Regions from separate parts of the Pseudomonas sp. FG29 genome, predicted to be linked through region 1. Evidence: predicted binding sites of a transcription regulator. Region 1 holds the regulator's gene; each other region holds the start of a gene.

The links. The regulator FliA, encoded in region 1, starts transcription of late flagellar genes. The targets are predictions, from matches to a motif close to CTAAAGTTTNNNNNNNNNNNGCCGNTAA.
Region 2: a site for FliA is predicted at 5,484-5,511, ahead of ACODS1_RS17145 (methyl-accepting chemotaxis protein). Genes of this name have one in related genera too.
Region 3: a site for FliA is predicted at 3,059-3,086, ahead of ACODS1_RS18130 (methyl-accepting chemotaxis protein). Genes of this name have one in related genera too.

Annotation. Positions count from the first base shown of each region.
Region 1 covers NZ_JBMDJU010000015.1:83,775-94,319, reverse strand. Annotated here, with positions in the region: gene ACODS1_RS16155 (flagellar motor protein) at 1-458, opposite strand, end outside; gene ACODS1_RS16150 (protein-glutamate methylesterase/protein-glutamine glutaminase) at 484-1,620, opposite strand; gene ACODS1_RS16145 (chemotaxis protein CheA) at 1,666-3,903, opposite strand; gene ACODS1_RS16140 (protein phosphatase CheZ) at 3,916-4,704, opposite strand; gene ACODS1_RS16135 (chemotaxis response regulator CheY) at 4,724-5,098, opposite strand; gene fliA (RNA polymerase sigma factor FliA) at 5,199-5,945, opposite strand; gene fleN (flagellar synthesis regulator FleN) at 5,942-6,772, opposite strand; gene flhF (flagellar biosynthesis GTPase FlhF) at 6,860-8,173, opposite strand; gene flhA (flagellar biosynthesis protein FlhA) at 8,185-10,332, opposite strand; gene flhB (flagellar biosynthesis protein FlhB) at 10,454-10,545, opposite strand, start outside.
Region 2 covers NZ_JBMDJU010000017.1:70,198-80,742, forward strand. Annotated here, with positions in the region: gene ACODS1_RS17110 (fatty acid--CoA ligase) at 1-208, opposite strand, end outside; gene ACODS1_RS17115 (LysE family translocator) at 371-1,000, opposite strand; gene ACODS1_RS17120 (2-hydroxyacid dehydrogenase) at 1,080-2,045, shown strand; gene ACODS1_RS17125 (methyltransferase) at 2,123-3,118, shown strand; yybP-ykoY riboswitch at 3,155-3,320, shown strand; gene ACODS1_RS17130 (TMEM165/GDT1 family protein) at 3,368-3,949, shown strand; gene ACODS1_RS17135 (ketosteroid isomerase-related protein) at 4,060-4,503, shown strand; gene ACODS1_RS17140 (M48 family metallopeptidase) at 4,521-5,342, opposite strand; gene ACODS1_RS17145 (methyl-accepting chemotaxis protein) at 5,544-7,694, shown strand; gene ACODS1_RS17150 (SOS response-associated peptidase) at 7,748-8,365, opposite strand; gene ACODS1_RS17155 (putative signal transducing protein) at 8,392-8,652, opposite strand; gene ACODS1_RS17160 (CPXCG motif-containing cysteine-rich protein) at 8,652-8,834, opposite strand; gene ACODS1_RS17165 (1-acyl-sn-glycerol-3-phosphate acyltransferase) at 8,939-10,099, shown strand; gene ACODS1_RS17170 (hypothetical protein) at 10,160-10,438, opposite strand.
Region 3 covers NZ_JBMDJU010000019.1:72,104-82,648, reverse strand. Annotated here, with positions in the region: gene ACODS1_RS18140 (DUF1330 domain-containing protein) at 1-162, opposite strand, end outside; gene ribBA (bifunctional 3,4-dihydroxy-2-butanone-4-phosphate synthase/GTP cyclohydrolase II) at 245-1,366, shown strand; gene ACODS1_RS18130 (methyl-accepting chemotaxis protein) at 1,356-2,996, opposite strand; gene ACODS1_RS18125 (ABC transporter substrate-binding protein) at 3,331-4,356, shown strand; gene ACODS1_RS18120 (ABC transporter permease) at 4,353-5,249, shown strand; gene ACODS1_RS18115 (ABC transporter permease) at 5,252-6,061, shown strand; gene ACODS1_RS18110 (ABC transporter ATP-binding protein) at 6,080-7,228, shown strand; gene ACODS1_RS18105 (ABC transporter substrate-binding protein) at 7,497-8,513, shown strand; gene ACODS1_RS18100 (flavin reductase family protein) at 8,593-9,078, shown strand; gene ACODS1_RS18095 (winged helix-turn-helix transcriptional regulator) at 9,165-9,608, opposite strand; gene ACODS1_RS18090 (alpha/beta fold hydrolase) at 9,826-10,545, shown strand, end outside.

The sequences.
Region 1 (10,545 bases):
GCATAACCGCCCATGCTCTCGAACACCTTGGCAGCCTGAATATCACGGGCTTCCTGGGTGTAGAGATCGACCTCGAGGATGCTACGGATGGATTCCGGCTCAGCGCCATCGACCAGCAACTGCAGCCCCTTGCGCGCATAGGCGTCAGGCTCGGCGTCAGCCACCGACTCCAGACCGAGCAAGCCCTCCTTGCGCGCCACCATGCTCCAGCCGACGACCCGGTTGATACCACCGACCAGATCGATGCGTGGCGGGAAGAAGATCCAGCGCAACACGCCCACAGAACGCTTGAACGTGCTGATCGGCGTCTGCAGGAAAGCCGCGCCGAGCGTACCGCCGAGCACGATCAGCGCTGCCGGACCATTGAGCAGCGCCGAGGCTTGTCCGCCTTCGAGATAGTTGCCCCCGAGAATGGCGACGAACGCCAGAATGACGCCGATTAGACTCAGGACATCCATGCATGACCGCCCGGCTCAGGTTTCATCACTGACAGGCCTCGGCCAGATGTCGGCCGATGTCGTCGAGCGAATAGACCGCATCGGCCAGATCAGCCTTCACCACTGCCATCGGCATGCCGTAGATCACGCAGCTGGCTTCGTCCTGGGCCCATACCTGGCTGCCGTTCTGCTTGAGCAGGCGTGCACCTTCACGGCCATCGGCGCCCATGCCGGTGAGCACCACAGCCAGCACCTTGTCGTTGAACGACTTGGCGGCAGAGCCGAAGGTGATGTCGACACAGGGCTTGTAGTTGAGACGCTCGTCACCAGGCAGGATCTTCACCGCACCGCGACCGTCCACCATCATCTGCTTACCGCCAGGAGCCAGCAGCGCCAGACCTGGGCGCAGGATGTCGCCGTCCTCGGCTTCCTTGACCTGGATGCGGCAGAGCTTGTCCAGGCGCTCGGCAAAGGCCTTGGTGAAGGCTGCCGGCATGTGCTGGATCAGCACGATCGGCGCCGGAAAGTTGGCCGGCAGTTGGGTCAGCACGCGCTGCAATGCAACCGGGCCACCGGTGGAAGTACCAATGGCGACCAGCTTGTAGGCCTTGCGGCGTGGTGCCGGCGAATTACTACTGGCACTGGAGGCACCACCTGCAGCCGACACAGTACGCGCAGGAGCGGCCGGCGCCGGCGTGCGAACAGGCGTAGCGCTGCGACTTGGCGCAGGCGTCGGGCTAGTGACAGCCGGTGCCGGTGTGGCAACCGCAGAACTGAAGCGACGGTTGCTGCGTGCAATGGAATGCACCTTTTCACACAGCAGTTGCTTGACCTTCTCCGGGTTACGCGAGATGTCCTCGAAATTCTTCGGCAGGAAATCCACCGCCCCGGCATCCAGCGCATCCAGGGTGACACGTGCGCCTTCATGGGTGAGTGAGGAGAACATCAGCACAGGCGTCGGGCAACGCTGCATGATGTTACGTACAGCCGTGATGCCATCCATCATCGGCATCTCGTAATCCATGGTGATCACGTCTGGCTTGAGCGCCAGCGCCTGATCGATGGCTTCCCGTCCGTTGGTGGCCGTCCCGACCACCTGAATGCTGGAATCGGCAGACAGAATTTCCGAAACACGCCGGCGAAAGAAGCCGGAGTCGTCTACTACCAAGACCTTGACTGCCATAAACACTCCTAGACGGCACGGGCATCGGCCCGTGCCGCAAAACCATCAGAAACGTCGAGCGTAGCGCTTGAGCATGCTCGGTACGTCGAGAATCAGCGCGATGCGACCGTCGCCGGTGATGGTCGCCCCGGACATCCCCGGGGTGCCCTGCAACATCTTGCCAAGTGGCTTGATTACCACTTCTTCCTGACCGACCAATTGATCGACGACAAAACCGATGCGTTGACTGCCTACGGTGAGGATCACCACATGCCCTTCACGCTGCTCCTCCATGAACGCCTGCGGCACCAACCAACGCTTGAGATAGAACAGCGGCAGCGCCTTGTCGCGCACGATCACCACTTCCTGGCCATCGACCACGTTGGTGCGCGACAGATCGAGGTGGAAGATCTCGTTGACGTTGACCAGCGGGAACGCGAAGGCCTGATTCTCCAGCATAACCATCAGCGTCGGCATGATCGCCAAGGTCAGCGGGACCTTGATGACGATCTTCGAGCCCTGGCCCTTCTGCGAGAACACGTTGACCGTGCCGTTGAGCTGGGAAATCTTGGTCTTGACCACGTCCATGCCGACACCGCGACCGGACACGTCGGAAATTTCGGTCTTGGTCGAAAAGCCCGGGGCGAAGATCAGGTTGTAGCATTCGAACTCATTCAGACGTTCGGCTGCATCCTTGTCCAGCAAGCCCTTCTCCACCGCCTTGGCGCGCAGGATGTCGGCATCCATGCCCTTGCCGTCATCGGTGATGGACAAGAGGATGTGGTCACCTTCCTGCTCGGCAGACAGCACCACCCTACCTGCGCGAGCCTTACCGGCCTTCTCGCGTTCTTCCGGGGTCTCCACGCCGTGGTCGACCGCGTTGCGCACCAAGTGCACCAGCGGGTCGGCCAGCGCCTCGACCAGGTTCTTGTCGAGGTCGGTTTCTTCGCCCACCAGCTCGAGGTTGATCTCTTTCTTCAGATTGCGCGCCAGGTCGCGAACCAGGCGCGGGAAGCGGCCGAAGACCTTCTTGATCGGCTGCATGCGGGTCTTCATCACCGAAGTCTGCAGATCCGCCGTGACCACGTCGAGGTTCGACACCGCCTTGGACATGGCCTCGTCGCCGCTATTGAGGCCCAGGCGCACCAGGCGGTTACGCACCAGTACCAGCTCGCCGACCATGTTCATGATCTCGTCGAGGCGTGCGGTATCGACCCGTACGGTGGTTTCGGCTTCGCTGGCAGGCGCCTTCTCCGCCGCAGCAGGAGCTGGCGCAGCAGCACGCGGCGCAGCGGGTTCGGGCTTGGCCGCCGGCACAGCAGCTGGCTGAGGCGTAGGCTTGGCCGCCGCAGGAGCCGGTGCTGCCGCTGCGGCCGGAGCGGCAGTTGGAGCCGGCGCTACGAATTTGCCCTTGCCGTGCAACTCATCGAGTAGCGATTCGAACTCGTCATCCGTGATGTCGTCACCGGCCGGGGCACTCGGGGCGGCGGCTGGCGCGGCCGCTACAGGCGCGGCAGGCGAAGCCGGCGCGGCGAACTGGCCCTTGCCGTGCAACTGATCGAGCAAAGCTTCGAATTCGTCGTCGGTGATATCGTCACCGGCAGGTGCGGCGGGCGCGGCAGCAGCAGGAGCTGCAGGGGCCGGTGCCGATGCGGCTGGCGCGGCGAACTGACCTTTGCCATGCAGTTGATCGAGCAGCGCTTCGAATTCATCGTCGGTGATATCGTCACTGCCGGCGCTGGCTTCGGCAGCAGCCGGCGGCGTATCGCCCAGCGCATCGAGCAGTTGCTCGAACTCGCTATCGGTGATGTCGGAGGACGCAGCACTTGCAGCAGGCGTGGCAACCGGTTCGGGTTCAGGCTCCGGCGCGGCCTGCACCGCTACAGGCTCGGCAACCGGCTCGGGTTGCGCACCTGCTGGCTCGGCCAGGCGTGCCAGGGCTGCCAGCAGCTCGGGCGATGCCGGCGTAGGCTCGGAGCGTTCCCGAACCTGGCCAAACATGCTGTTGACCGCATCCAGCGCCTCGAGCACAACGTCCATCAGTTCAGCGTCAACGCGACGCTCGCCCTTGCGAAGGATGTCGAACACGTTCTCGGCAATATGACAGCACTCCACCAGCTCGTTGAGCTGAAGGAAGCCTGCTCCGCCCTTGACGGTGTGGAAACCGCGAAAGATGGCGTTCAGCAGGTTCATGTCGTCCGGTCGGCTTTCCAGCTCGACCAACTGCTCGGACAACTGTTCGAGAATCTCGCCGGCCTCTACCAGGAAATCCTGGAGGATCTCTTCATCGGCGCCGAAGCTCATGTGGGGTGCTCCTTAGAATCCAAGACTGGATAGCAGGTCGTCGACATCGTCCTGATTGGAGGCGACGTCATCACGCTTATCGGCATGAATCTGCGGACCTTCACCCGTCGACGGCGATTTTTGCTGCTGTTGTTCGGCACGCAATGCATCGTGGTCATGTTCGATACCCGCGAAGCGGTCTACCGAACTGGCCATTAGGACTAATTTAAGCAGGTTGCTTTCCACCTCGGTGACCAACTGCGTCACCCGCTTGATCACCTGACCGGTCAGATCCTGGTAATCCTGCGCCAACAGAATGTCGTTGAGGTGGTTGGACAGCTTGCTGCTGTCACGCTCGCTACGCGCAAGGAACAACTCGATGCGCTTGGCCAGCTCACGAAAACCCTCTGCGCCGATTTCCCGGCGCATGAAACGACCCCACTCGGCGCTGAGGCTCTGCGCCTCATCGGCCAGGTCATTGACCAGTGGCGCACTCTGCTCCACCAGATCCATGGTGCGGTTGGCCGCTTTCTCGGTCTGGGTGACGACGTAGTTCAGACGCTCGGTGGCGTCGGATATCTGCGACAGCTCCTTGGCATGAGGCATGCGCGGGTCGAGCTGAAAATTGACAATAGCGTTGTGCAGCTCACGGGTCAGCTTGCCGACCTCGTGATACAAACCACGATCACGAACCTTGTTGAGCTCATTGATCAGTTGCACCGCGTTGCCGAAGTTACCTTTTTCGAGGCTATCGACCAGTTCGCGGGCATTGGTTTTCAGGGACGTTTCAAGATCGCCCAATGTGGAATCATCGTGTTCCATAGCACCCTCGCGGCCGACATCAGCCGTTGACCCGCTCGAAGATCTTCTCGATCTTTTCCTTCAGCACCTGCGCAGTGAAGGGCTTGACCACATAGCCATTCACGCCGGCCTGAGCCGCTTCGATGATCTGGTCACGCTTGGCTTCGGCGGTGACCATCAGCACCGGCAGGTGCTTGAGGCGCTCATCCGCACGTACCGCACGCAGCAGGTCGATGCCGGTCATACCGGGCATGTTCCAGTCGGTGACCAGAAAGTCGAAGCTGCCGCTCTGCAGCATCGGCAACGCTGAAGTGCCGTCATCGGCCTCGGCGGTATTGGTGAAACCCAAGTCTCGCAAGAGGTTCTTGATGATCCGTCGCATCGTCGAAAAATCGTCAACGATGAGGATTTTCATGTTCTTGTCCAAGTCGACCTCCGTACAGTCCCAAACGTATTGCGTTTGCAACTACGTCCTTTAATCGTGAAACCGTTTCTGCCTGCGAGTACGCTGCGACTCAGCCAGCGCGCCATTCACTCAGCCGCGAACGCAGACGCGCCGCGCACTGACTGTGCAACTGACTGACGCGCGATTCGCTGACCCCCAGTACTTCACCGATTTCCTTCAGGTTCAGTTCTTCATCGTAATACAGCGCCAGCACCAGACGCTCGCGCTCCGGCAGGCCGGCAATGGCCTCGGCCAATGCCGCTTGAAAGCGTTCATCTTCGAGATCCCGCGAAGGTTCGAGGTGGGTGTGCCCGGCGTCTTCGTGCAGTCCGCCATGTTCACCGTCCTGCAATAGGTCGTCGAAACTGAACAGGCGGCTACCCAAAGTGTCGCCAAGAATGCCGTAGTAATCTTCCAGACTCAATTGGAGTTCGGCAGCAACCTCGTGATCTTTAGCGTCACGCCCCGTTCTCGCTTCAACGGTACGTATCGCATCGCTGACCATCCGGCTGTTGCGGTGCACCGAACGCGGTGCCCAATCGCCTTTGCGCACCTCGTCGAGCATGGCACCGCGGATGCGAATACCGGCGAATGTTTCGAAGCTTGCACCCTTGCTGGAGTCGTATTTGCGCGAGGCTTCGAGCAGGCCGATCATCCCGGCCTGAATCAGATCGTCCACCTGCACGCTGGCTGGCAGACGCGCCAGCAAGTGATAGGCAATGCGCTTGACCAGCGGCGCATAGCGCTCGATCAACTGGTGCTGGGAGTCCTGCGCACGAGCCTTGTTGTACATACGAAGTCCAGAGGCTGCTGTCATACGGCCGAGTCTGCTGTCGGTTGCTTCACCAGGCGCTCGACGAAGAACTCCAGATGGCCGCGCGGGTTGGCCGGCAGCGGCCAGGTATCGACCTTCTGAGCGATTGCCTTGAACGCCAGTGCGCATTTGGAGCGCGGGAAGGCTTCATAGACGGCGCGCTGCTTCTGCACCGCCTTGCGTACGCATTCGTCGTAGGGCACCGCGCCGACGTACTGCAGGGCGACATCGAGAAAACGATCCGTCACCTTGGTCAGCTTAGCAAAGAGATTGCGACCTTCCTGCGGGCTGTGCGCCATGTTGGCCAGCACGCGGAAGCGGCTGATGCCATGGTCGCGGTTGAGCAGCTTGATCAGCGCGTAGGCGTCGGTGATCGAGGTCGGCTCGTCGCAGACCACGACGAGAATCTCCTGCGCCGCCCGCACGAAGCTGACGACCGCATCGCCGATGCCGGCTGCAGTGTCGATCACCAACACGTCGAGGTTTTCGCTGATATCGCTGAATGCCTGGATCAGGCCGGCATGCTGCATGGGCGATAGGTTGACCATGCTCTGCGTGCCCGATGCGGCCGGCACGATGCGGATACCGCCCGGCCCCTGCAGCAGGACGTCACGCAGGTCACACTCACCAGCGATCACGTCGGCCAGGGTGCGCTTGGGGCTCAGCCCCAGCAGCACATCGACGTTGGCGAGCCCAAGGTCGGCGTCCATCAACATCACCCGGCGCCCCAGATCGGCGAGGGCCATGGACAGATTCACCGACACGTTGGTCTTACCGACACCGCCCTTGCCGCCGGTTACCGCGATCACCTGTACGGGATGCATACCCATGTTCTCTCAATACCTTGTCTAACTTCGACTTGGCCAACCGGCCGTTCGCCCCTGCAAAAAACGCAGGGTTTGCAACACTTTAGCGCTTCAGCCGACGCGCCGCGCGGTTCCTTGATAGAGACCGGCGAACAATTGCGCCATGGCGTCCTCGCTAGGCTCTTCCGGCGCCTGCAATCCCACCGCGCGGCTGACCAGCTGGTGGCTACGCGGAACGTGCAGATCATCCGGAATCCGCGGCCCGTCCGTGACATAGGCTACCGGCAGATGCTGGCCTATAGCCAGACCCAAAACCTCACCCAGACTCACGGCCTCGTCCAGCTTCGTCAGTATGCAGCCGGAAAGGCCGCAACGCTTGTAACTATGGTAGGCCGCCTTGAGCACCTGGCTCTGACTGGTAGCGGCCAGCACCAGATAATTCTTGGCTTTCAGGCCGCGCGCAGACAGGCTCTCGAGCTGCAGACGCAGGGCCGGATCGTTGGCGGGCAACCCCGCCGTATCGATCAGTACGACACGTTTCTTGGCCAGGGGCGCCAGGGCTTGCAGCAGCGACTGCCCCGGATCGATCTGAGTCACCGAGACGCCGAGGATGCGCCCCAGGGTCTTGAGCTGTTCCTGGGCGCCGATACGGAAGCTGTCCATACTCACCAGAGCGACCTGCTGAGCACCGTACTTAAGCACGTAACGCGCGGCCAGCTTGGCCAGCGTGGTGGTCTTGCCCATGCCGGCAGGGCCGACCAGGGCAATCACCCCGCCCTCTTCCAACGGCTCGACCTTGGGCGTCTTGATCGCATGGGCCAGGTGCGCCAGGAGCATGCGCCAGGCCTGACGAGGCTCGGCGACGCCCGCCACGCGGTCGAGCAACGCCTGCGACAGCTCGGCCGACAGGCCCATACGCTGCAAGCGGCGCCACAGGTTGGCCTGCTGCGGGCGACGGCTCTGCATTTGCCCCCAGGCGATGGAGCCCAGCTGTACTTCGATCAGTTCACGCAGGCCATGCAGCTCGAAGCGCATGGCATCGAGCGCACGCGGATCGACACTGGGCGCGGCAGCCACCGGCTTCTCGACGGGGCGCTGCGGCTTGACCGGGGTCGCCGGCAATTCCGGCGCCACCAGCGAGTCATTGGCGAAAAGTTGACGGTCTTTCGACGAGTCCTGTTCGGCACGGGTCGCCAGCTCCGCCTGGGCATTGGCGATGCGCGCCTGAGTCTTGCGCAGCTCGGCCTCCAGAGCCGGATTCGGTCGAACCGGCGCTGGCGCCACCTGATAGTCGAGCGCGGCGGTCAGCTCGACACCACCGGCCACGCGGCGGTTGCCGATGATGGCCGCGTCAGCGCCCAGTTCGTCACGCACCAGTTTCATGGCGGTCCGCATATCAGCAGCGAAGAAACGTTTGACCTGCATGACCCTTTACCTCAGTTCTGGCCCACAGTGGCGACTATGGTGACCTGCTTGTTGTCCGGAATTTCCTGGTAGGCCAGCACGTACATGCTGGGTACCGCCAGCCGCGCGAAGCGCGACAACATCGCCCGGATCGGACCGGCCACCAGCAGGATCACCGGTTTGCCGAGCATTTCCTGGCGCTGCGCCGCTTCCACCAGGGAACGCTGCAGCTTCTCGGCCATACCTGGTTCGAGGAGGATGCCATCCTCGCTACCCTGACCGGCCTTCTGCAGACTGTTCAGCAATATCTGTTCCAACCTTGGTTCAAGGGTGATCACAGGCAGCTCCGGCTCTAGTCCCACGATGCTTTGCACGATGGCGCGAGCCAGCGACACGCGAACGGCTGCGACCATGGCGGCGGGATCTTGACTCTTTGGCGCGACGTTGGCGATGGCCTCGGCGATGGTGCGGATGTCGCGCACCGGCACCTGTTCCTGCAGCAGCGCCTGCAATACCTTGAGCAGCGTCGACAGCGACACCAGCCCAGGCACCAGCTCTTCGGCCAGCTTCGGCGAACTCTTGGCCAGCAGTTGCATGAGCTGCTGTACTTCCTCGTGCCCGAGCAGCTCATGAGCGTGCTTGTGCAGGATCTGATTCAGGTGGGTGGCGACCACGGTGCTGGCATCGACCACGGTGTAACCGAGCGATTGCGCCTGGTCACGCTGACTGGGATCGATCCATACCGCCTCCAGGCCGAACGCCGGATCCTTGGCGGCAATGCCATTGAGCGGGCCGAACACCTGACCGGGGTTGATCGCCAGCTCGCGATCCGGGTAGACCTCAGCCTCGGCCACGCTGACACCCATGAGCGTCAAACGGTAGGCATTGGGTGCCAGGTCGAGGTTGTCGCGGATATGCACCGACGGCATGAGAAAGCCCATCTCCTGCGACAGCTTCTTGCGAACACCCTTGATCCGCGCCAGCAGTTGACCACCCTGGTTGCGGTCGACCAGCGGAATCAGGCGGTAGCCCACCTCCAGACCCACCATGTCCACTGGCGTCACATCGTCCCAACCCAGCTCCTTGACCTCCTGGGCCTTCTGCGCCGGCAGCAGCTCCTGCTGGCGCTGCACTTCCTTGACTTCCTCTTCCTTGACCTTGCGGTTCTTGTGCGCGATCCAGTAAGCGCCACCCGCAGCGATGAAACCCAGGCTGAGGAAGGAAAAATGCGGCATGCCCGGCACCAGGCCCATGGCAATCAGGATGGCCGCAGCCACTGCCAAAGCCTTGGGCGAAGCAAACATCTGCCGGTTGACCTGCGCCCCCATGTCCTCGGAAGTAGAAACGCGGGTGACCATCACCGCAGCGGCAGTCGACAGCAGCAGGGAAGGAATCTGCGCCACCAAACCGTCGCCGATGGTCAGCAGGGTGTAGACCTTACCGGCATCGGCGAACGCCAATTGGTGCTGCAGCACGCCGATGGCAACACCGCCGATGAGGTTGATGAACAGGATCAGCAGACCAGCAACGGCGTCGCCGCGTACGAACTTGCTGGCACCATCCATGGAACCGTAGAAGTCAGCCTCCTGGGCCACTTCGCTGCGACGTTTCTTGGCTTCGACCTGATCGATCAGGCCGGCGTTGAGGTCGGCGTCGATGGCCATCTGCTTGCCAGGCATGGCATCGAGGGTGAAGCGCGCGCTCACCTCGGAGATACGTCCGGCGCCCTTGGTGACCACCACGAAGTTGATGATCATGAGGATGGCGAAGACCACGATACCGACGACGTAGTTACCGCCAATCACCACCTCGCCGAAGGCCTGGATCACCTGCCCCGCCGCACCGTGGCCCTCATGACCATTGAGCAGCACCACCCGAGTCGAAGCCACGTTCAGCGCCAGGCGTAGCAGCGTGGCGGCGAGCAGGATGGTGGGGAACACGGCGAAATCCAGCGGCCGCAGGGCGTAGATACTGACCAGCAGCACTACGATCGACAGCGCGATGCTGAAGGTGAACAGCACATCGAGCAGAAACGCCGGCACCGGCAGCATGACCATGCCGAGCATCACCAGCAGCAGCAGCGGAATGCCCAGATTGCCATGCCGCAACCCGGCCAGGTTGCTGCGTACGTCACCGATCAACTGAGCGCGATCTACTGCCACGGCCTTACCCCAATTCATTCAATCTTTTGACGCAATACCGCGTCCTGAAGGGGTTATGGCAAGAAGCGTTCCAGAACTGCAGACACAGAACAAAGGCAGTGAAAAAACCTGTGCCAGGGCGGCTACACGAGCCGCTGCATCACTCGTCGCGACGCAGATCCGGCGGGATGGGCAGATCAGACAGCGGGCCAGGACGCTTGCCCTTGCCAGCCTGAAACTGGCGAATCTGGT
Region 2 (10,545 bases), on a different contig from region 1:
TATCGCCGGCTTTTACTCCGGCATCGCTGAGCACATTGGCCAGCCGCGCCACCCGCTCGTTGAAGGTCGCGTAGCTGTAGCGCAGCTTGTCGCGGTAGACGATCTCGCGGGTCTTCTCGTAGCGGCTGCCGGAAAGCAGCAGGCGCTTGATCAGCAGGGGAAAGTCATGGGCGTTGGCCGCCGCCGGGATGAGACGGGTCTGCAGCATGGGATCACCTTCTTATGCACGAAAGGAATCAGGGAATGCTGCGACTCTAGTGGGGCAAGCGGATGACAGAATCATCCCAAAGAATGATTTGTAGCGTGACCGCAACGAAGGAAACGGCCACGCCTGCTGCTTTCAGGTCATTTCACGACGGCTCGGATGCGGCTAGCGCATCTCGGTGAATGCCAGCTTCACGCCGATACCCACAAGCACGACACCCATGAGTCGGTCGAACCAGTGGCCCAGCCGAGCGAAACCGGCGCGCACGCGTTGCTGGCTGAACAGCCAGGCCACCAGGCAGAACCAGATGGCGGTGGCCATCGCCAGATAAAGGCCATACCCCGCCTGAATGGCAACGGGCGTATGCGGATTGATCACCACGGTGAACAGGGAGAGGAAGAACAGCGTGGCCTTGGGATTCAGCCCATTGGTGATGAAACCGGTGACGAAGGCGCTGCGGGCACTGCGGGGCTCGTCGGTCAGCGCCAACTCGGCTGCTGCTGGGTCGGCCGGGCGCGCCCTGAGGGCCTTGAAGCCGATGTACAGCAGGTAAGCCGCAGCCAGCCATTTCAGTGCGTTGAACAGCACGATGGACTGCGACACGATCAGGCCGATACCCAGCAACGAATAGGTCACGTGCACCAGGATTCCGCTACCGACGCCCAGCGCGGTGAAGACACCTGCACGTCGGCCGTGAGCGACGCTTTCCCGTACGACGATTGCAAAATCCGGCCCGGGGCTGGCCACCGCCAGCAGATGGATCAGGGCAACGGTGAGAAATTCGCTCCAGTACATGGCGGCTCCGCATCGACAAGGAAGGTCTGGTAGGCTCGCCAATCTACTCCTGCGACCCACCTGCGAAAAGGTACAGCTGATGAGCAACAGCGCACGCGCCGTCTTTCTCGACCACGCCTCCCTCGACCTGGGCGACCTGGATATGCAACCGCTGCATCAGGCCTTCGCCGAGCTGACCCTGCACGCGCAAACGCGTCCGGATCAGGTCGCCGAACGCCTGCAAGGTGCCCAGGTCGCCATCAGCAACAAGGTGCCGCTGGACGCCACCACCTTCGCCGCCTGCCCGGAGCTGAAGCTGGTATTGGTAACCGCCACCGGCACCAACAACATCGACCTGAGCGCTGCTCGCGAACATGGCGTGACCGTATGCAACTGCCAGGGTTACGGAACCCCGTCCGTGGCGCAGCACACCTTGATGCTGCTGCTGGCGCTGGCCACGCGCCTGCCCGACTACCAACGCGATATCGCCGCTGGGCGCTGGCAGCAGGCCAGCCAGTTCTGCCTGCTCGATCACCCCATCGTCGAGTTGGAAGGCAAAACGCTCGGCATGCTCGGCCACGGCGAACTGGGTAGCGCAGTCGCCCGCCTGGCCGAAGCCTTCGGTATGCGTGTATTGCTCGGGCAGTTGCCCGGCCGCCCGGCGCGCGCGGATCGCCTGCCCCTGCACGAACTGCTGCCACAGGTGGATGCACTGACCCTGCACTGCCCGCTCAACGAACAGACCCGCAACCTGATCGGCGCCAGCGAGCTGGCACTGATGAAACCGCGCGCCTTCCTGATCAACACCGCTCGCGGTGGGCTGGTCGATGAGCAGGCGCTGGCCGACGCGCTGCGCCGTGGTCATCTGGGCGGCGCCGCCACCGACGTGCTGCTGCAGGAGCCGCCGAAAGACGGCAACCCGCTGCTGGCGAACGACATCCCCAGACTGATCGTCACACCGCACAGCGCCTGGGGCAGTCAAGAGGCCCGGCAACGCATCGTGGGGCAGGTCGTGGCCAATGCCGCAGGCTTCTTTGCCGGTGCGCCAGTGCGGGTCGTCGGGTAAGCTTCGCGCCCCTTGTCAGCAGGCGTGATAGCGCCTGCTGCATGCTTCTTCCCGTAAACCGATGCACAGGACACCTCATGGATCCGCGAAGCGAAGTATTGCTGCGCCAGGCCGAATTGTTCGACGGCGAACTGCTACTGGCAGGCTTGCCGGCAGACGATCTGCTCGGCGTATTGCCACATGCCCAAGGCTGGAACTGGCATGCCGGTGATCAGGCACTGCTCGCGACACGCTTCCCCGGTCGCAGCCACTTCGACACCCAGATGCCGGCCGGTGACTATCGCGCGGCGGTGCTGTTTTTGCCGAAATCGCGCGAGCTGAGCGACTACCTGTTACAGGCCCTGGCCTCACGCCTGGCTGGCAAGCCGCTGTACCTGGTCGGGGAAAAACGCGCAGGCATCGAGCGTGCGGCGAAGCAACTCGAGGCTTTCGGCCGCCCCCGCAAGCTGGATAGCGCCCGCCACTGTCAGTTGTGGTGCGTAGAGGTGGAGCAGGTTCCTGAGCATCCCGACCTGCACGCACTGGCACAACACTATTCTTTGCCGCTCAGCGATGGCGCGCTGGAGATCGTCACCCTGCCTGGCGTATTCGCCCATGGCCGCTTGGATCGCGGCAGTGCGCTGCTGCTGGAACACCTGGATGGCCTGCCAGACGGTCATCTGCTAGATTTCGGCTGCGGCGCTGGCGTACTCGGCGCCGCACTCAAACGACGCTACCCGAGCAGCGAAGTGAGCCTGCTGGACGTCGACGCCTTCGCCCTGGAAAGCAGTCGCCTGACTCTGGCCCGCAACGGCCTTGAGGCCAATGTCATCGCCGGTACCGGCATCGAGTCGGCTCCCGAAGGGCTGAGCGCCATCGTCAGCAATCCGCCTTTCCATCAAGGCGTACACACCGACTACCAGGCCAGCGAGAACCTGCTGACCCAGGCCAAACGCCATCTGCTCAAAGGTGGAGAGCTGCGCCTGGTGGCCAATAGTTTTCTCAAGTATCCCCCGCTGATCGAGCGTCATCTCGGCCCCTGCCACACCCTTGCCGAGGCCGACGGTTTCCGCATCTACAGCGCACGCGGCTGAATGGACTTGCTCCTGAGCAGGCGCTTGGGCACAATTGCGCCCGTCCTAGGGGAGTAGTCTCCCGCGAGCGCCCTGCTCGCCCGGCATGCGTCAACACACTTGCTCCGCAGAGCATGGCGCATGCGACCTAAGGCCTTCTTAGAGAGGCCCGCGGTTTGACAAGACCTATGACACGCACAACCTCACCCGGGGCGGGAAGGTCGTTCGTGTCATACGCCGTGTCGACCCGCCCCTTTAGGAAACCTGATGCTGGAATCCCTGTTCGTCCCCACCTTCATCGTTGCCCTCGCCGAGATTGGCGACAAGACGCAACTGCTCGCCTTGCTGCTGGCCGCCCGCTTCCGCCGCCCCTGGCCGATCATCTGGGGCATCGTTGCCGCCACCCTGGCCAACCACTTCGCAGCAGGCGCCGTGGGCAACTGGGTTGCCGGCTTCTTCTCGCCCGCCACCCTGAGCTGGATTCTCACGGCCAGCTTCGTCGCGGTGGCCATCTGGACGCTGATTCCGGACAAACTGGACGAAGATGAAGAGTCGGGTCTGAAAAAATACGGCCCATTCCTCACCACCCTGATCGCCTTCTTCCTTGCCGAAATGGGCGACAAGACCCAGGTCGCCACGGTAATGCTGGCCGCTCAGTACCCGCATTTCGTTCTGGTCGTCATGGGCACCACGCTGGGTATGCTACTGGCCAACGTGCCGGTCGTGCTGGCGGGCAACTTCGCAGCCGATCGCCTGCCGCTGGCCCTGATCCGCCGCCTCGCGGCCTGCGCGTTTGCCGTGCTGGCGGTGTATGCGGGCTATCAGGCCTTGAAACTCAGCGGGCTCATCTGACGATTCACTGACGCCACCTGTACGTCATTTCGGCCAATTTCTGCCACCTCCCGGGCACTTAGAGTGCGCAGCACATCACAGTGCCGCCACGCACGTCTCGGGAGGAAGGCATGTCATTGGAAGAACACAAGAAGGTGGTGCGCCAGCATATCGACCTGTCCTGGAATAGAGGTCGACTGGCCCTCGCCGAGCAACTGCACAGCAGCGACTTCCTCTATAAAAGCTCTTTCACCGGCGCCGCACTCGACAGTGCCGGCTTCGCGCATCTGGTGGAGGAAGTCCGCCAAGCCATGCCGGACATTCAGGTGGTGCTCGAGGAATGCATTGCCGAAGGCAACAAGGTGTTCACTTGGAGCACCATGATCGGTACGATCGAGCGCCCGGCCTTTGGCTATCCGGCCAGCGACCGGGTGCTGAGTATTTCAGCCATGGCGTTCTGGACTCTGAATCACAGCGACGAAATCCAGGAAATCTGCACCATGTTCGACATGGAGAGCTTTCGCGCGCAGTTGGGCCTGGAAACCCGCCCCTTTGCCGACAAGGCGCTCCCCTGAGGCAGCGCCTTGGCCTGTTACTGACCTGCCTTGGCCTGCTGATAGAGCGGCATGACCTTGGGAATCGCCGCCTGTAGAGAGGCGATGCGACTGCTGGACGACGGGTGGGTGCTCATGAACTCGGGCGGCGCATTGCCACCGGCGGCCTCCATCTTCTTCCACAGCGAAATCGCCGCATTCGGGTCGTAGCCCGCACGCGCGGCCAGTTCGAGCCCGATCAGATCGGCCTCGTTCTCGTTGCCCCGACTGTTGGGCAGCGTCAGGCTGTATTCGACCACGGTATCGGCAAGTGCCAGGCTGTCCTGCCCCAGGCCCAACAAGGCCCCCGCGCCCTGCTTGGCCATCTGGATGCCATAAGCCTTGGACATGGCCTCGCGGCTATGCTCGCGCAATGCGTGAGCCATCTCGTGGCCCATGATCGCGGCGATCTCGTCATCACTCAGCTTGAGCTGCTCGATGATGCCGGAATAGAAGATGATCTTGCCGCCCGGCCCGCAGTTGGCGTTGAGCTCGGGGCTCTTGATCAGATTGACCTCCCAATTCCAGTTGGCCGCATCTGGCCGAAAGCGCGGCGCCTGCGGGATCAGCCGATTGGCCACGGCCTGCACACGCTTGGCATTGGCGCTGGTCTTGTCCAGAACACCTTTGCTCGACGCCTCGCTAAGCGTCTGCTGATAAGACTGGGCGTACATCTGATTGACCTGGTCGGCTGACAACATGCTGAACATGTACTGCTTGCGCTCCACGCCAACGGCGCCACCGCTGGTGGTGTTGACCGCCTGGCAGCCGGCCAGCAGCAAGGCTGCCGCCAGCCCACTCAGGGTAAGTGACTTGTTCATCCACGACTCTCCGAGAAAACGAGTTCGTATGCTAGGTCGCGGTGACCAGGCGAGCAACCTGGCGACTTGCGCAATGGCGGCGGGCCATCTTTGCTGAGTGATGGCGAATGTAAGAAAGCAGGTGCTAGAGAATGGTTGCGGCTCAGGATTTTTCCCCCGCAGCCGATTCAGTGGTGAGACCTATCTGCGTCCGGAGCTGCAATGAAGTTCAAGTCGATCAAGTTCTCCGTGGCCCTGCTCGCAGGCGCCAGCGTATTGGCCGTGGTAGCCGCACTGGTGTTGTACGCTCTTTTCGCCAGCAGCCGCAGCCAGGCACTGGTGGAAAAACGCACGCACGCCCTACTCGAACGAGCCATCGAGCAGCGCCTGATCACCCTGGTTCAGGGACAGGCCAGCGTGATCCAGCGTGAGCTGGATGTGCCGCTGCAAATCACGGCCGACCTCGCGCGCCTCAATGCCATGCTCGGCATGACCGACAGCAATGGCAGCCCCCTGCTCAGCATCAGCCGTGAGGAGCTCGCCAGCCTGGTGCACGAGACCACGGCACAAAACCCCAAACTGCTGGGCAGTTACATCGGCTGGGAACCCAACGCCTTCGATGCCAGTGACGACCTGTATGCCGGCAAGAAAGGTGATGGTTATGACGGCACCGGGCGCTTCCTGCCCTGGTGGTTCCGCAATGCCGACGGTAGCCTGGGCATCGATGCCATCGGTTCGATGGAAAGCGAGGAACTCCTGCCCACCGGCGTACGTGCCGGTGAGTACTACCTGTGCGCCAAGGAGCGCAAACGCCCCTGCGTCATCGATCCGGCGCCCTATGACGTAGGCGGCAAGATGACCATGCTCGCCTCGTTCACCTCGCCGATTCTGGTCAACGGCGAGTTCCGCGGCATCGCCGGTGCCGACCTGGCCGTCAATTTCATCCAGGATCTACTCAAGCAAGCCGACGCGCAGCTCTACGACGGCGCCGGCGAACTGGCCTTGATCGCCGGCAACGGCCGCCTGATCGCCTCCACCCGTGCTCCGGACAAACTCGGCGAGCCGGCCACCGTCCTGCTCGATGCCAACGAACTGGGCAACCTGGGCAAGCTGCAACCGGGCCAGCCGATCTACTCCATCGACAACCCGGATGATCCCGAGCACAGCCATATCGAACTGTTCCTGAGTTTTGCCATCGGCCAGAGCGATGCACGCTGGGTGCTGATGCTGTCGCTCCCGGTGCAGGTGGTGATGGCTGACCTCAACAAGATGCAAGGCGAACTGGCCCAACAACGCGACGCTGACACCTTCGGCATGACCCTGGTCGGCCTGCTGATCGCGGCGATGGGCCTGCTGGTCATCTGGCTGGTGGCACTGGGCATCGCCCGACCGCTACGGCAGATGGTGAACATGCTGGACGACATCGCCAAGGGCGAAGGCGACCTCACCGTGCGCCTGAAGGTCGATCGCGCCGACGAGCTGGGGCAGATCGCACAAGGTTTCAACGCCTTCCTGAGCAAGCTGCAGAGCATGATCGGCCAGGTCGTGGTGTCGGTACAGAAGGTCAGCGACTCGTCCGAGCACACCGCCGATATCGCCATCCGCACCAATCAGGGCATTCAGAAGCAACTGGCGGAAATCGAACTGGTGGCCACCGCCGTGCATGAAATGACCGCTACCGCCCAGGATGTGGCGCGCAACGCCACCCAGGCGGCCGAAGCGGCCAACCACGCCGACCAGGCCGCCAATCAGGGCAAGCAGGTGGTGCAACAAACCTCCACCGCCATCGCCGCCCTGGCCAGTGAGATCAGCCGCGCCGTCGGGGTGGTGCAGAACCTGGCCAAGGACAGCGAGAACATCAACGCCATTCTCGTCGCCATCCGCGGCATCGCCGAGCAGACCAACCTGCTGGCCCTGAATGCCGCGATCGAAGCCGCCCGCGCGGGCGAACAAGGCCGAGGCTTTGCCGTGGTCGCCGATGAAGTGCGCAACCTGGCACAGAAGACCCAGCAGGCCACCGAAGAAATCCAGAGCATGATCCAGCAGCTGCAGCAGGGCACGCGGGACGTGGTCAAGGTAATGGAGCAGAGCCAGAGCAAGACCGACGACAGCGTGCGACATGCCGGTGAAGCCGCCAGCTCGCTGGACGCGATCACCCAGGCCGTCTCGGTGATCAACGACATGAACACGCAGATCGCCAGCGCCGCAGAGGAACAAAGCGCCGTCGCCGAGGACATCAACCGCAACGTCACCAACATTGGTCAGGTCGCCAACGAAGTGGCCGGCGGCGCCGATGAGGCCAGCCAGGCCAGCGCCGAGCTGACCCAACTGGCCGAGCAGCAGCGACGCCTGATCAATCAGTTCAAGGTGTGAACATCAGGCAGGAGCCCATGGCGCCGGCTCCTCGCCTTTGAATCAGGCGGCATTCAGGCAGGCGTCAGACACTCTGGCGCATCCAGCTTGGGATCGTTGACCAGGGTCGCCAGAGCACGTTCGCGCAACGCCGCCTGAGGCGCATTCAACAGAGCCTGCAGCGCCTGCGGCGAGGCATCCGGGTTTAACCACAGCGCCTGTTCGTCCTCGTTGAGAATCAGCGGACGGCGCTGCGAAGCGGCCGCACGGGTAATCAGCGCCACACTCAGGTATTCGTGCCCGCTGACCGGATAACGCTCCCAGAGTCCGGCGAAATAGAGGATCGATGCCTCACCAGTGATCCAGTACGGGCGCTTGCGCCCTGCCCCACGCCATTCATAGAAGCCATTGGCCGGGATCAGGCAGCGACGCTCGCGAAAGCTTTCACGGAACATGGGCTGTTCGGCCAGGCTCTCGGCACGGGCATGGGCCGGGCTCTTCGACAGATCCTGCAACCAGGCCGGCGTCAGCCCCCAGCGTCCGCGCGCCAACTCCGCCCCCTTCTCGCCGACACGCACCATCAGTACCTGGCTGCCAGGCGCCAGGTTCCAGTGCGGCTGCTGATCATCGGGAAAACCGGGCTGCGCCGCGAAAGCAGGCGACCAACGGAACAGGGCGTAACGTCCACACATGAAACGACTCGACAGGCAGGGGCGCGTCAGCAGAGCAACACACCCTGGAAGGACTCCGGCTCGTCACCGGGTACAGGTTGCGCGGCATTGTACTCGGCGATCAACAGGCGTGCCCGCTCGGCATCCGCGTCACCCACCACGAGCCCCAACAGACCGCAGGCCGGCAATTCCCCGACGGCACCGACCAGATGCTGGCCGAGCAGATGCGCAACCACGCCTTCACTGGCGAGCATGTCCACCAGCATTTGCCCTTCCAGCAGGTTTTCCGGCTCGTAGATTCGCTGCATCAGTCGTTCTCCGCACGCACGTCGAGCTGCCAACGCTCCCCATCGGTCTGCAGTTCGAACTCGATGGGCCGGCAGCACACCGGGCAGTCTTCGATATAGGCCTGATCGCCAGCGGAGAGGTCGAGCACGGTCTCGACCCATTCACCACAGTAAGGGCAGGCATAGGCCTCGGTTTCCAGCATCGCGGTCTCCTTGTGACTTGGCGGTATAATCGCTGGTCTATTGCTGATCCTGCCTGGCAGGCTCGCCACTTTTAACCTTAGCCGTTCTAGATCAAGAGAGCATGATGGGCGCATTCGATGCCATCCGACCCTATTCCGACGACGAAGTGCGCCCCGTACTGGCGCGATTGCTCGCTGACCCGGCGTTTCTCGGCACCCTCACCCGCTTCCGCTTCCCGCGCCTGGCCGGGCCGTTCGGCTGGCTGCTCAAGCCGCTGATCGCGGCACGCCTGCGCAGCGAGTTCGCCGGGATCGACTCGGTCGCCAAGCTGCAGGACAAGATCGAGCCCTATGTCGACCGCAGCATCGAGCAGGCCACCGACGGCATTACCTACTCGGGGCTGGAAAGCCTGCAGGCAGGCAAACCCTATCTGTACCTGGCCAACCACCGCGATATCGTCATGGATCCGGCCTTCGTCAACTACGCCGTCTACCATGCCGGCCTGCAGACCCCCCGCATCGCCATCGGCGACAACCTGCTGCAGCGCCCGTTCGTCAGCGACCTGATGCGCCTGAACAAGAGCTTCATCGTGCACCGTTCGATCAGCGGTCGGCGCGAGAAACTGGCGGCGTACCAATTGCTGTCGGCCTACATCAACCAGTCGATCCGCGAAGACGGCGAATCGATCTGGATTGCCCAGGCGGAAGGCCGAGCCAAGGACGGCGATGATCGCACCGATTCGGCCATCCTCAAGATGTTCCACATGAGCCGCAAGGACGAAGCGTTCGCCGAAGTGATCGACTCGCTCAACCTGATTCCGGTGTCGATCAGCTACGAATACGACCCCTGCGACCAGGCCAAGGCGCGTGAGCTGAGCATTCGTGCGGCCACCGGCAGCTACACCAAGGCACCTGGCGAGGACGATGCCAGCATTGCCCTTGGCATCACCGGCTACAAGGGCCGCGTGCACCTGCACTTCGGCGCACCGGTCGCCGGGCGCGAAGACACCAAGCAGCTTGCCCAGGAAATGGATCGGCAGATTCTCGGCCATTACCGTCTATTCCCGGCGCACTACCTGGCCTACGCCATGTGGCAGGATCGTGAGCCGGAGCTGCCGGTGCCGGCTGCCAACGAAATCTTCGCCGCCGACGAACTGGCCAAGGCCGAAGCCGAATGGCGCAAGCGCCTGGCGGCGTGCAGCGACGAGGAAAAACCTTACCTGATCCTGCAATACGCCAACCCGGTGCGTAACCAGTATCGGATCAAGGCCGGCCTGCCGCTCTGACGGTTGGCGCAAACGAAAACGGCAGCCCGATGGCTGCCGTTTTTCATTCTACGGATCGCATCACAGGCGCGTGCTGAACCACGAAAGCAGCAGCGCACCACCCAGACATAACCCACCGAATCGGTAGAAGAAGCGGTTCAAGCGCAACGTGCGCGTTGAAAACAGGCCACTCACCTGCTGGCAATCACTGTCGGACAGCAGGCGGGCAAGGCCACGCTGCTCGCGCAAGCGCGTCATCACCCAAAGCCAACCCCCGGCCAGCGCGAAGAACAGCGCCAGACCGTTGAGCGCCATGGCGGGATACGCGAGCAACAATGCCCAGAATGCTTGCAGGGACATGCCGAAAACCTCGTGAACCGCATGGTGCATGCCTAGCCCCAGGCGCACCAAAACGGGGAAAAGTGGCCGCAAAACGATGAGAAAGGCCTTCCAGGCTGCGGCGCAAA
Region 3 (10,545 bases), on a different contig from region 1:
GCTGCGCTGCGGTGTCGACCGCCCCTCCATGGCCTGCGAGCGGCCACCGCGAGCCAGGAACCGCCCACCATGCAGGCTGAACGCGGCGGGCGCGCGGCGGGTGTATTCGCTGTATTGCTGCGGGTCGGTGACATCGACGTGGGCGATCCAGTAGGCCTTCATGCTGACTCCGGTAGAGGATGGTTTTCTAGGTATTATGGTATACCATGAATCCATCCTCCCGAGACAACCCAGGTACCGCCTCATGTCATTCAACTCCATCGAAGAAATCATCGAAGACTACCGCCAGGGCAAGATGGTGCTGCTGGTCGATGACGAGGATCGCGAGAACGAGGGTGACCTGCTGCTGGCTGCAGAAAAGTGCACCCCCGCCGCGATCAACTTCATGGCCCGCGAGGCGCGCGGCCTGATCTGCCTGACCCTGACCGAAGAACATTGCCAGCGTCTGGGCCTGGAGCAGATGGTGCCGGCCAATGGCAGTGCCTTCAGCACCGCCTTCACCATTTCCATCGAAGCCGCACAAGGCGTGACCACCGGCATTTCCGCCGCCGACCGCTGCCACACGGTGTTGACCGCCGTGGCGCCGAACGCCGTTGCCGAGGATCTGGTGCAGCCTGGGCACATCTTCCCACTGCGCGCCCGCGACGGCGGCGTGCTGACCCGCGCCGGACACACCGAAGCCGGCTGCGACCTGGCCCGCCTGGCCGGGCTGACGCCTGCCTCGGTGATCGTCGAGGTGATGAACGAAGATGGCAGCATGGCGCGCCGCCCGGATCTGGAAGTGTTCGCCCGCCAGCACGGCATCAAGATCGGCACCATCGCCGATCTCATCCACTACCGCTTGAGCAACGAGCACACCGTAGTTCGCATCGGTGAACGCGAGCTGCCCACCGTGCACGGCACCTTCCGCCTGGTGACCTACGAGGATCGTATCGCCGGTGGCGTACACATGGCCATGGTGATGGGCGATATCCGTCACGATGAGGCAACGCTGGTGCGCGTGCACGTGATCGACCCGCTGCGCGATCTGGTCGGCGCCGAATACACCGGCCCGCAGAACTGGACGCTCTGGGCCGCCCTGCAGAAAGTGGCGGAAACCGGGCATGGCGTGGTGGTGGTACTGGCCAACAACGAATCGTCGCAGGCCCTGCTCGAGCGCGTGCCACAACTGACTCAACCGCAGCGCCCGTTCAGCCGCACGCAATCGCGCATCTATTCGGAAGTGGGTACCGGCGCCCAAATCCTGCAGGACCTGGGCGTCGGCAAGTTGCGTCACATGGGCCCGCCGCTGAAGTACGCGGGCCTGACCGGTTATGACCTGGAGGTCGTCGAAAGCTTGCCTTTCGAGCCAGCGGTTACAGCTTGAAGCGCGCCACCATCTGATTGAACGACACAGCCAGGCGCGACAGATCCTGGCTGGACGCGCTGGTCTGGTTGGCACCGGCGGCGGTCTGGGTCGACAGCTCCTGGATGTTCACCAGGTTGCGATCCACCTCGCGGGCTACCTGGGCCTGCTCTTCGGCGGCACTGGCGATCACCAGATTGCGCTCGTTGATCCCGGCGACGGCTTGAGCGATGCGCTCCAGCGCCTCACCGGCCTGCTGCGCCAGGCTCTGGGTGCTCTGCGCCACATCCTGGCTCTTGCCCATGGAACGCACAGCCTGCTCGGCAGTGTTCTGCACGGTACCGATGATCGATTCGATTTCACCGGTGGAGGTCTGCGTGCGCGCAGCCAGCGCGCGAACCTCATCGGCCACCACGGCGAAACCACGGCCCTGCTCGCCGGCACGCGCCGCTTCGATGGCCGCATTGAGCGCCAGCAGGTTGGTCTGCTCGGCGATGCCTCGGATCACGTCGACCACGTTGCCGATATTGCGCACCTGCTCGGCCAGGGTCTGCACGGTGGAAGTGGACGCACCCAATTCGACCACCATGCCGTTGATGGCCTGCACCGCCTCGCGTGCGCCTTCACGCCCACCCTCGGCCTCCTGGTTGGCACTGCGCGAGGCTTCAGAGGTGGATACGGCGTTGCGCGCCACCTCTTCCACCGCAGCGGTCATCTCGTTGACGGCGGTGGCCGCCTGCTGAATCTCGTCATTCTGACGCACCAGGCCACGCGTGCTTTCGTCGGTCACTGCGCTCAACTCTTCGGCCGCCGAGGCCAGTTGGTCGGATGCCCCGGCGATCTCCTGCAGAGTGCGGCGCAGGCTGGCCCGCATGCTGCCCAGGGCACGCAACAGTTGACCGGCCTCATCCTGGCGAGTGCTGTCGATCTGCACCGTAAGATCGCCTTCCGCCACGCGCTGGGCGCTGACCACCGCAGCAGCAATGGGCGCACTGATGCTGCGCGTGATCAGCAGCCCCAGCGCGATGGCCAGCAAGAAGGCAAGCGCGACGCCGCCATAGAGCATCAGCTTGGCCGAGCTCTCCAGTTCCTTGGCATTCTCAGCCCCTTCTGCCGCCTGGCGGTTGTTGGAGTCGATGATGGTGGTCAACTTCTCACGCAGTGCCGCGAATTGCTGGCGCTGTTCACCATTGATGAGTGCGCTGGCCTCGTTGGTCTGCCCCTGCGACAGCAGTTGCAGCATGCGGGCTACCGTTGCGTTGTAGGCGGGCCAGTCACGCTCCATCTGGTCACCCGCGATACGCTCGTCATCCGCCAGCAGCGTTTGCCGATATTCGGCGAAGTTCTTCGCCGCTGTCCGAGCGTTTTCCTGCAGGCTGTCGATGACCTCCTGGCGAGCGGCTTGCGGCTCCTGCGCTACCGTCAAGCTGAGCAAGCGATAGAGATCGCGCTGCTGCGCCAGCAGCGCAGAGTTGACGTTGTTGACCTTTGCCACCGACACGAGGTTATTGGCGAATACCGACTGTAACGCGTTCGATAGCTGGCCGATGCCATTGCCACCCAAGGCACCGATGATCAGCGTGATAAGGGCCGAAAGAATGAAGGCAGAAAGCAGTTTGGTCGCCAGTTTAGTGTTGTCGAGCCAGCTCATGATGAGCTCCTAGGCAGAGAAAGCAGGAAGAGGAACGGTAAACCGATATTCACCAATGATCTGAATCGGCTTATCGATTAATAACTTAAGCGGATGCGGGGGAAATTCCGTGAGAGATGAGGCTTGGACACGGCCAAGGCAGCTTGCATAAATCTTGGAATACCATAATATGATATTCCGTAGGCCGAGCAATCGAACGAGCGCATCAGGACAATCCCAACAAGCCCTCGATCACGGCCAGACTTAACACACCCCGAATGGGGTCACTGCTCCCTGAAGGCGGGCGTGAACAATCGCCCGCTTGCGTAAAAACACAACAACGAGGGCAAGCAAGATGGTGTTCAAGAAAACCATAGCGGCAACGCTGATCGCCACGCTCATGGGCGCGGCAGCCGCCACCGCAAGCGCCGCCGATAGCCTGAGCTTCGTCAGCTGGGGCGGTACCACTCAGGATGCGCAGAAAGACGCCTGGGCGGTGCCATTCGGCGAAAAGACCGGCATCAAGGTGCTGCAGGACGGCCCAACCGACTACGGCAAACTCAAGGCCATGGTTGAAAGCGGCAACGTGCAGTGGGACGTGGTCGACGTGGAGGCGGACTTCGCCCTGCGAGCCGCCCGCGAAGGCCTGCTCGAACCCCTGGACTTCAACGTCATCAAGCGCGATCGCATCGACCCGCGTTTCGTCTCCGACCACGGTGTCGGCTCCTTCTTCTTCTCCTTCGTACTCGGCTACAACGAGCGAAAACTCGGCAAGGGCAAACCGCAGGACTGGACAGCGCTGTTCGACACCGCGACCTATCCGGGCAAGCGCGCGCTGTACAAGTGGCCGAGCCCCGGCGTGCTGGAGCTGGCCCTGCTGGCCGACGGCGTACCGGCCGACAAGCTCTATCCGCTGGATCTCGATCGCGCCTTCAAGAAACTCGACACCATCAAGAAAGACATCGTCTGGTGGGGCGGCGGCGCGCAGTCGCAACAACTGCTCGCCTCCGGCGAAGTCAGCCTCGGCCAGTTCTGGAACGGGCGCATCCATGCCCTGGAACAGGAAGGCGCCTCGGTGGGCGTGAGCTGGAAGCAGAACCTGGTCATGGCCGACTTCCTGGTCGTGCCCAAAGGCGCGAAGAACAAGGATGCCGCCATGAAGTTCCTGGCCATGGCCAGTGGTGCAGAAGGTCAGGCCGAGTTCGCCAACCTCACTGCCTACGCACCGGTCAACCTGGACTCGGTAGCGCAGCTCGACAAAGAGTTGGCACCCAGCCTGCCTACCGCGCATGAAGCCGATCAGGTCACCCTGGACTTCGCTTACTGGGCCGAGCATGGCAATGACATCGCCGCCCGCTGGAATGAGTGGCTGCTGAAATGAAGATCGCCGCCGTGCCGTTGACCCAGTCACCCGCCGGCGGCTCTCCCCGCCCGGCGCGTCTGGCTCGCTGGAAGGGTTCGCTCCCGCTGCTACCTGCCTTGCTGTTCCTGGCGCTGTGCTTTCTCGCGCCATTGATCGGGCTGTTGCTGCGTGGCGTGCTGGAGCCGACGCCCGGGTTGGGCAACTACGAAACCTTGTTCGCCAATTCGTCCTACGCCAAGGTGCTGTTCAACACCTTCTCGGTGGCGGGTCTGGTCACGTTGATCAGCCTGCTGCTGGGCTTTCCCCTGGCCTGGGCCATCACCCTTGCCACGCGTGGCTGGGGCCGCTGGCTGCTGAGCATCGTCCTGCTGTCGATGTGGACCAGCCTGCTGGCCCGCAGTTACGCCTGGCTGGTGCTGTTGCAGGGCTCTGGAGCAATCAACTCGGCGCTGATGTGGCTGGGCCTGATCGATGAACCGCTGGAGCTGGTGCATAACCTGACCGGCGTGGTGATCGGCATGAGCTACATCATGATCCCGTTCATCGTTCTGCCGCTGCAGGCGACCATGAGCGCCATCGACCCGATGGTGTTGCAGGCCGGCTCAATCTGCGGCGCCAGCCCCTGGAGCACCTTCTTCCGTGTGTTCCTGCCGCTGTGCCGACCGGGGCTGTTCTCTGGCGGCCTGATGGTGTTCGTCATGTCCCTGGGTTACTACGTCACCCCGGCGCTGCTCGGTGGCGCGCAGAACATGATGCTGCCCGAGTTCATCGTCCAGCAGGTGCAGTCCTTCCTCAACTGGGGCCTGGCCAGCGCGGCGGCAGCCCTGCTGATCGCCATTACCCTGCTGCTGTTCTACGTCTATATGAAGCTGCAGGCGGAATCGCCGGTCGCCTCCAGTAACGCGAGGTAAACATGCTGCTCTCCCCCAATGCCATCAGCGGCCGGCTGCGTGTCGGCCTGTACCTGACCACCGGGGCAATCGCCGCCTTCCTGCTGCTGCCGATCGTGTTCATCGTGCTGCTGTCGTTCGGCTCCTCGCAGTGGCTGGTCTTCCCGCCACCGGGCTGGACACTGAAGTGGTACGGCCAGTTCTTCTCCAACCCGGAGTGGATAGCCTCGGCCCTGACCAGCCTCAAGGTCGCCGTGCTGACCACCCTCTGCGCTGTCGCCCTCGGTCTGCCTTGCGCCTTCGCCCTGATACGCGGCAAGTTTCCCGGCCGCGAAGCCTTGTACGCGCTGTTCACCCTGCCGATGATCGTGCCGCTGGTGATCATCGCCGTGGCCGTGTACGCGCTGTTTCTCAAACTCGGCTACACCGGCACGCTGTTCGCTTTCGTGGTCAGCCACGTGATCGTCGCGCTGCCCTTCACCATCATCTCGATCATCAACTCGCTGAAGCTGTTCGACCAGTCCATCGAAGATGCTGCGGTGATCTGCGGCGCCTCGCGCCTGCAGGCCATCGCCAAGGTGACCTTCCCGGCCATCCGCCCCGGCATCGTCGCCGGCGCGCTGTTCGCCTTCCTGGTGTCGTGGGACGAGGTGGTGCTGAGCGTGATGATGGCCAGCCCGGAATTGCAGACCCTGCCGGTAAAGATGTGGACCACCCTGCGCCAGGATCTGACGCCGGTCATTGCAGTGGCCTCGACCCTGCTCATCGGCCTGTCCATCGCCATCATGCTGATCGCCGCGCTGCTGCGTCGGCGCAGCGAAACGAACGCCTGATTATTCGAGGTACATGAGATGAGCGCGGTACTCAAAACGTTCGACGAACAGGCGCCCCTGGTCAGCCTGCGCAACCTGAACAAGCATTACGGCAACTTCGCCGCTGTCGACAACATCAACCTGGACATCCGCGACGGCGAGTTCCTCACCTTCCTCGGCTCCAGCGGCTCGGGCAAGAGCACCACCCTGGCCATGCTTGCCGGCTTCGAGACGCCCAGCTCCGGGGAAATTCTGGTCAACGGCCAGTCGCTGGTGCAGGTACCGCCACACAAGCGCGATATCGGCATGGTGTTCCAGCGCTATTCGTTGTTCCCGCACCTCAACGTGCGCGACAACATCGCCTTCCCGCTGACCATCCGCAAGCAGAAGCCCGCCGAGATCGAAAAGCGTGTCGATGCCATGCTCAAGCTGGTGCAGCTCGAACCTTTCGCCCACCGTCGCCCTGCGCAACTCTCCGGTGGCCAGCAGCAACGCGTGGCCATCGCCCGCGCACTGGTCTACGAACCGCGCATCCTGCTGATGGACGAACCACTCGGCGCCCTCGACAAGAAGCTGCGCGAGGATCTGCAGGACGAACTGCGCCACCTGCACCGGCGCCTGGGCATCACCATCGTCTACGTCACCCATGACCAGGAAGAAGCCATGCGCCTGTCGCAGCGCATCGCCATCTTCAGCCACGGCAAGATCGTCGGCCTGGGCACCGGCACCGACCTCTACCAGGCACCGCCGAACGCTTTCGTCGCCTCGTTCCTGGGCAACTCCAACTTCCTCCGCGCCACGGCCGTCAACGCCCAGCAGGTGATGTTCGAGCAGCGTCCGCTGCAGGTGCCCGCGCAATCGGCGCAGCACGCTGGCAAAGAGGTGCTGCTGATGATCCGCCCCGAGCAAGCGCAACTGCTGACCGCCGAACAGGCCAGCGCCACGCCGCTACCGGCCGGCTACAACGAGATCTCCGCAAAGGTCGAAGAGATGGTCTTTCTCGGCGACAGCCTGACCTGCAGCGTGATCACCGCTGGCGGCAGCCGCCTCAGCCTCAAGGCCTTGTCCATTGCGGCCACGACTCACCAACCGGGCAGCGACGTGCGCGTGCGCTGGCAGACGGCACACACCTGCGTCTATCACGAGTGGAACGACAGCGATCTGCTCAAGGGCGCCGGCAGCCACTGAAGCCAGGCCTCGAAGACCCTCGGCGGCGAGCCTCGAGTCGACGCCGAGTTGGCCACTGCAACAGCAATATTGTGGAAACACGCGGGGCGTCACAAAGCGCATATGCGCGCTTGACTTCACCCCGCTGAAACGGGCATCTGGCAAGGCTTCGCTCAGCCTGTCCGAGACTCGCGGCAACACCGCACCGATCCGATGAATGCAACAGGTCAAGCGATGCAATCAGTCATGCCTCAGTAGTTCTAGCGCAGCACCCAACAAGGAGGGTCTTATGCACAAAAGGCTGTTGGCAGTGGGGGCGCTGATCGCCGCTTGCCAGTTCACGTCGGCGCAGGCCGAGCAACAGACCCTGACCTTCGTCAGTTGGGGCGGCTCCACCCAGGCCGCGCAGGAACAGGCCTGGGCCATCCCCTTCGAGCGTGAGACCGGCATTCGCGTCATCCAGGCCGGCCCCACCGACTATGACAGTTTTCGCAAGATGGTCGAGAGCGGCGACGTGTCCTGGGACGTGGTCGACGTCGAGGCCGATTTCGCCCTGCGCGCCGGCCGTGAAGGCCTGCTCGAGCCACTGGATCTGAAGCAGGTCGCCCAGCGCCAGATCGATCCGCGTTTCGTCACCATCTACGGCGTCGGCTCGTTCTACTTCTCCTTCATCCTCGGCTACAACACCCAGACCCTCGGCGAAACGCCCTCCGGCTGGGCGGCGCTGTTCGACCTCGAACGCCACCCTGGCAAGCGCGCCCTGTACAAGTGGCCAAGCCCGGGTGTGCTGGAGATGGCTCTGCTGGCCGATGGCGTGCCGGCCGACAAGCTCTACCCACTGGATCTCGACCGCGCCTTCAAGAAGCTCGACAGCATCAAGTCGCAGATCGTCTGGTGGGGCAGCGGCGAGCAATCGCAACAGTTGCTGACCTCCGGGCAGGCCAGCCTGGGCATGTTCTGGAACGGCCGGGTCAGCGCCCTGCAGCGTGAAGGCGCGAGCGTAGGCATCGACTGGCAGCAGAACCTGGTCACGGGCGATTTCCTGGTCATCCCCCGGGGTACGCGCAACAAGGAAGCGGCCAAGCGCTTTCTGGGTCATGCCACCAGCGCGGCCGCCCAGGCCGACTTCGCCATGCGTAGCGGCTATGCGCCGGTGAACCTGGGCAGTGCGGCATTGATACCGGCGCAGCTCGCCGCGGAGCTGCCCAGCGCTCATGCAGCGGGCCAGATCACCCTCGACTTCAAGTACTGGAGCCGCAACGGCGAAGCCATCAGCAAGCGTTGGTACGCCTGGCAAGGGCAATAGCCACGAGGGCTTGCGTGCTCAGACTTTTGGTATACCATATTATCGTAATACCTCAGCAGTTCATTCAGAGGCTACTGCGATGATCCACCCCGATACCTACAAGAAAGTCATGGGCGCCTTCCCCTCTGGCGTCACCGTCATCACCACCCTCGATGACGAAGGCCAGGTCGTAGGCCTGACCGCCAGCGCCTTCAGTTCGCTGTCGCTGGATCCAGCCCTGGTGCTGTTCTGCCCCAACTACAGCTCCGATTCCTACCCGGTGCTGATCCGCAACAAGCGTTTCGCCATTCACCTGCTCTCTGCCGGGCAGCAGCACGAGGCCTACGCCTTTGCCAAGAAGGGCAAGGACAAGGCACAGGGTATCGAATGGAGCTTGAGCGAACTGGGCAATCCGTTGCTGCCAGGTGCCACGGCGATCATCGAATGCGAGCTGTGGCGCGAGTACGAGGGTGGAGACCACGCCATTCTGGTCGGCGCGGTGAAGAATCTGATCGTCCCCGAGCAGAGCCCGGCACCGATGGTCTATTGCCGCGGCAAGATGGGCGCGCTGGCGGCCTTGGCCTGATCACGCGCCATCACTCACACCCGCAGAACTCGCTAGCGCTGGCCTGAACAAGCGCCAGAGCACAGACGATCTACGGGTTTGACCGGTCAGCCCTCTCCAGGCGCGACCATACGCATGGGCCGAGTGCCTATCTTGGCCCCCGTGACCTCGTCCACAGCGATCGCCTGAATTTCCGTGCCGGTTTCGGCATCGAGGAAACGCGTCAGCTTGCCGCCTCCGCGATGCTGCCGACCCCACGCGCCAATCATGAACAACACCGGCAGGAAGTCGCGCCCCGCCGCGGTCAATAGATATTCCTCCCGCGGCGGATGCTCAGAGTAGCGCCGCTTCTCCAGCAATCCCTCTTCAGTCAGCGCCGCGAGCCGGCGCGTCAGCATCGTCGGGGCAATGCCCAGACTCTTACGCAATTGATCGAAGCGCGAGAGGCCAGCATGGGCGTCCCGCAGGATCAATATGCTCCAGGCATCCCCCGCTACAGCCAGGGTTCGTGCGATCGGGCATGGGTCATCGCATTCTTTTTCACTGTCCATACTATTTTGATAGTGACTTCTTTTCAGGTTGAATGTATTGTCCGTATCAAATTGATACTAACAGCTCGCCGACGAGCAATCCATCCGCGTGGGGATTTCATTGATGCCTCCCAACACCTCAGATATCGCACCCTCAGCCGCTGTCTCTTCACTCCACACTACAACCAAGGCGCCCAGCCCGAGCGCTACCTGGCAATGGAAGGATGTCCCGACCCGCATGCTCGATGTCGACGGGACAGCTTTTGCTTATCGACAACTCGGGCCTGACTCCACTGTGCCAGTGGTCTTTCTGCATCACCTGATGGCTACGCTCGATGACTGGGATCCAAGGCTGATCGACGGTATCGCTGCGCAACGCCAGGTGATCGCCTTCGACAATCGCGGAGTGGGGGCATCGCAAGGTTTGGTGCCAGCCAACATCGACGAGATGGCCCGCGATGCCATCGCCTTCATCCGCGCCATGAAGCTCGAGCAGGTCGATCTGCTCGGCTTCTCGATGGGCGGTGGCGTGGCACAGAGCATGGCCCTGCAGGCGCCTGGCCTGATTCGTCGCCTGGTACTGACGGGAACGGGGCCGCGCGGCGGTGGCGGCATCGACAAGGTCACCAAGGTCGCAGTGTTGGCCTATCTCAAGGCGGCCCTGACCTGGAGCGACGCGAGGAACTTCCTGTTCTTCCCACGCACGAGCGATGGCAAGCGCGCCGCACAGGATTACTTCGCCCGGCTCGCAGAACGTAGCAAAGATCGAGACAAGACGATCTCGTTGCAGGCGCGTCTCGCCCAGCTCAAGGCGATCCGCCATTGGGGTTTGAGCGACCCTGACGATCTTTCTGACATCGAGCAGCCGGTGCTCCTGGCAAACGGCGACAACGACCTGATGGTCGACAGCCAGCTCTCGGTCGAGATGGCTCGGCGGCTGCCGAATGCCCACGTCACG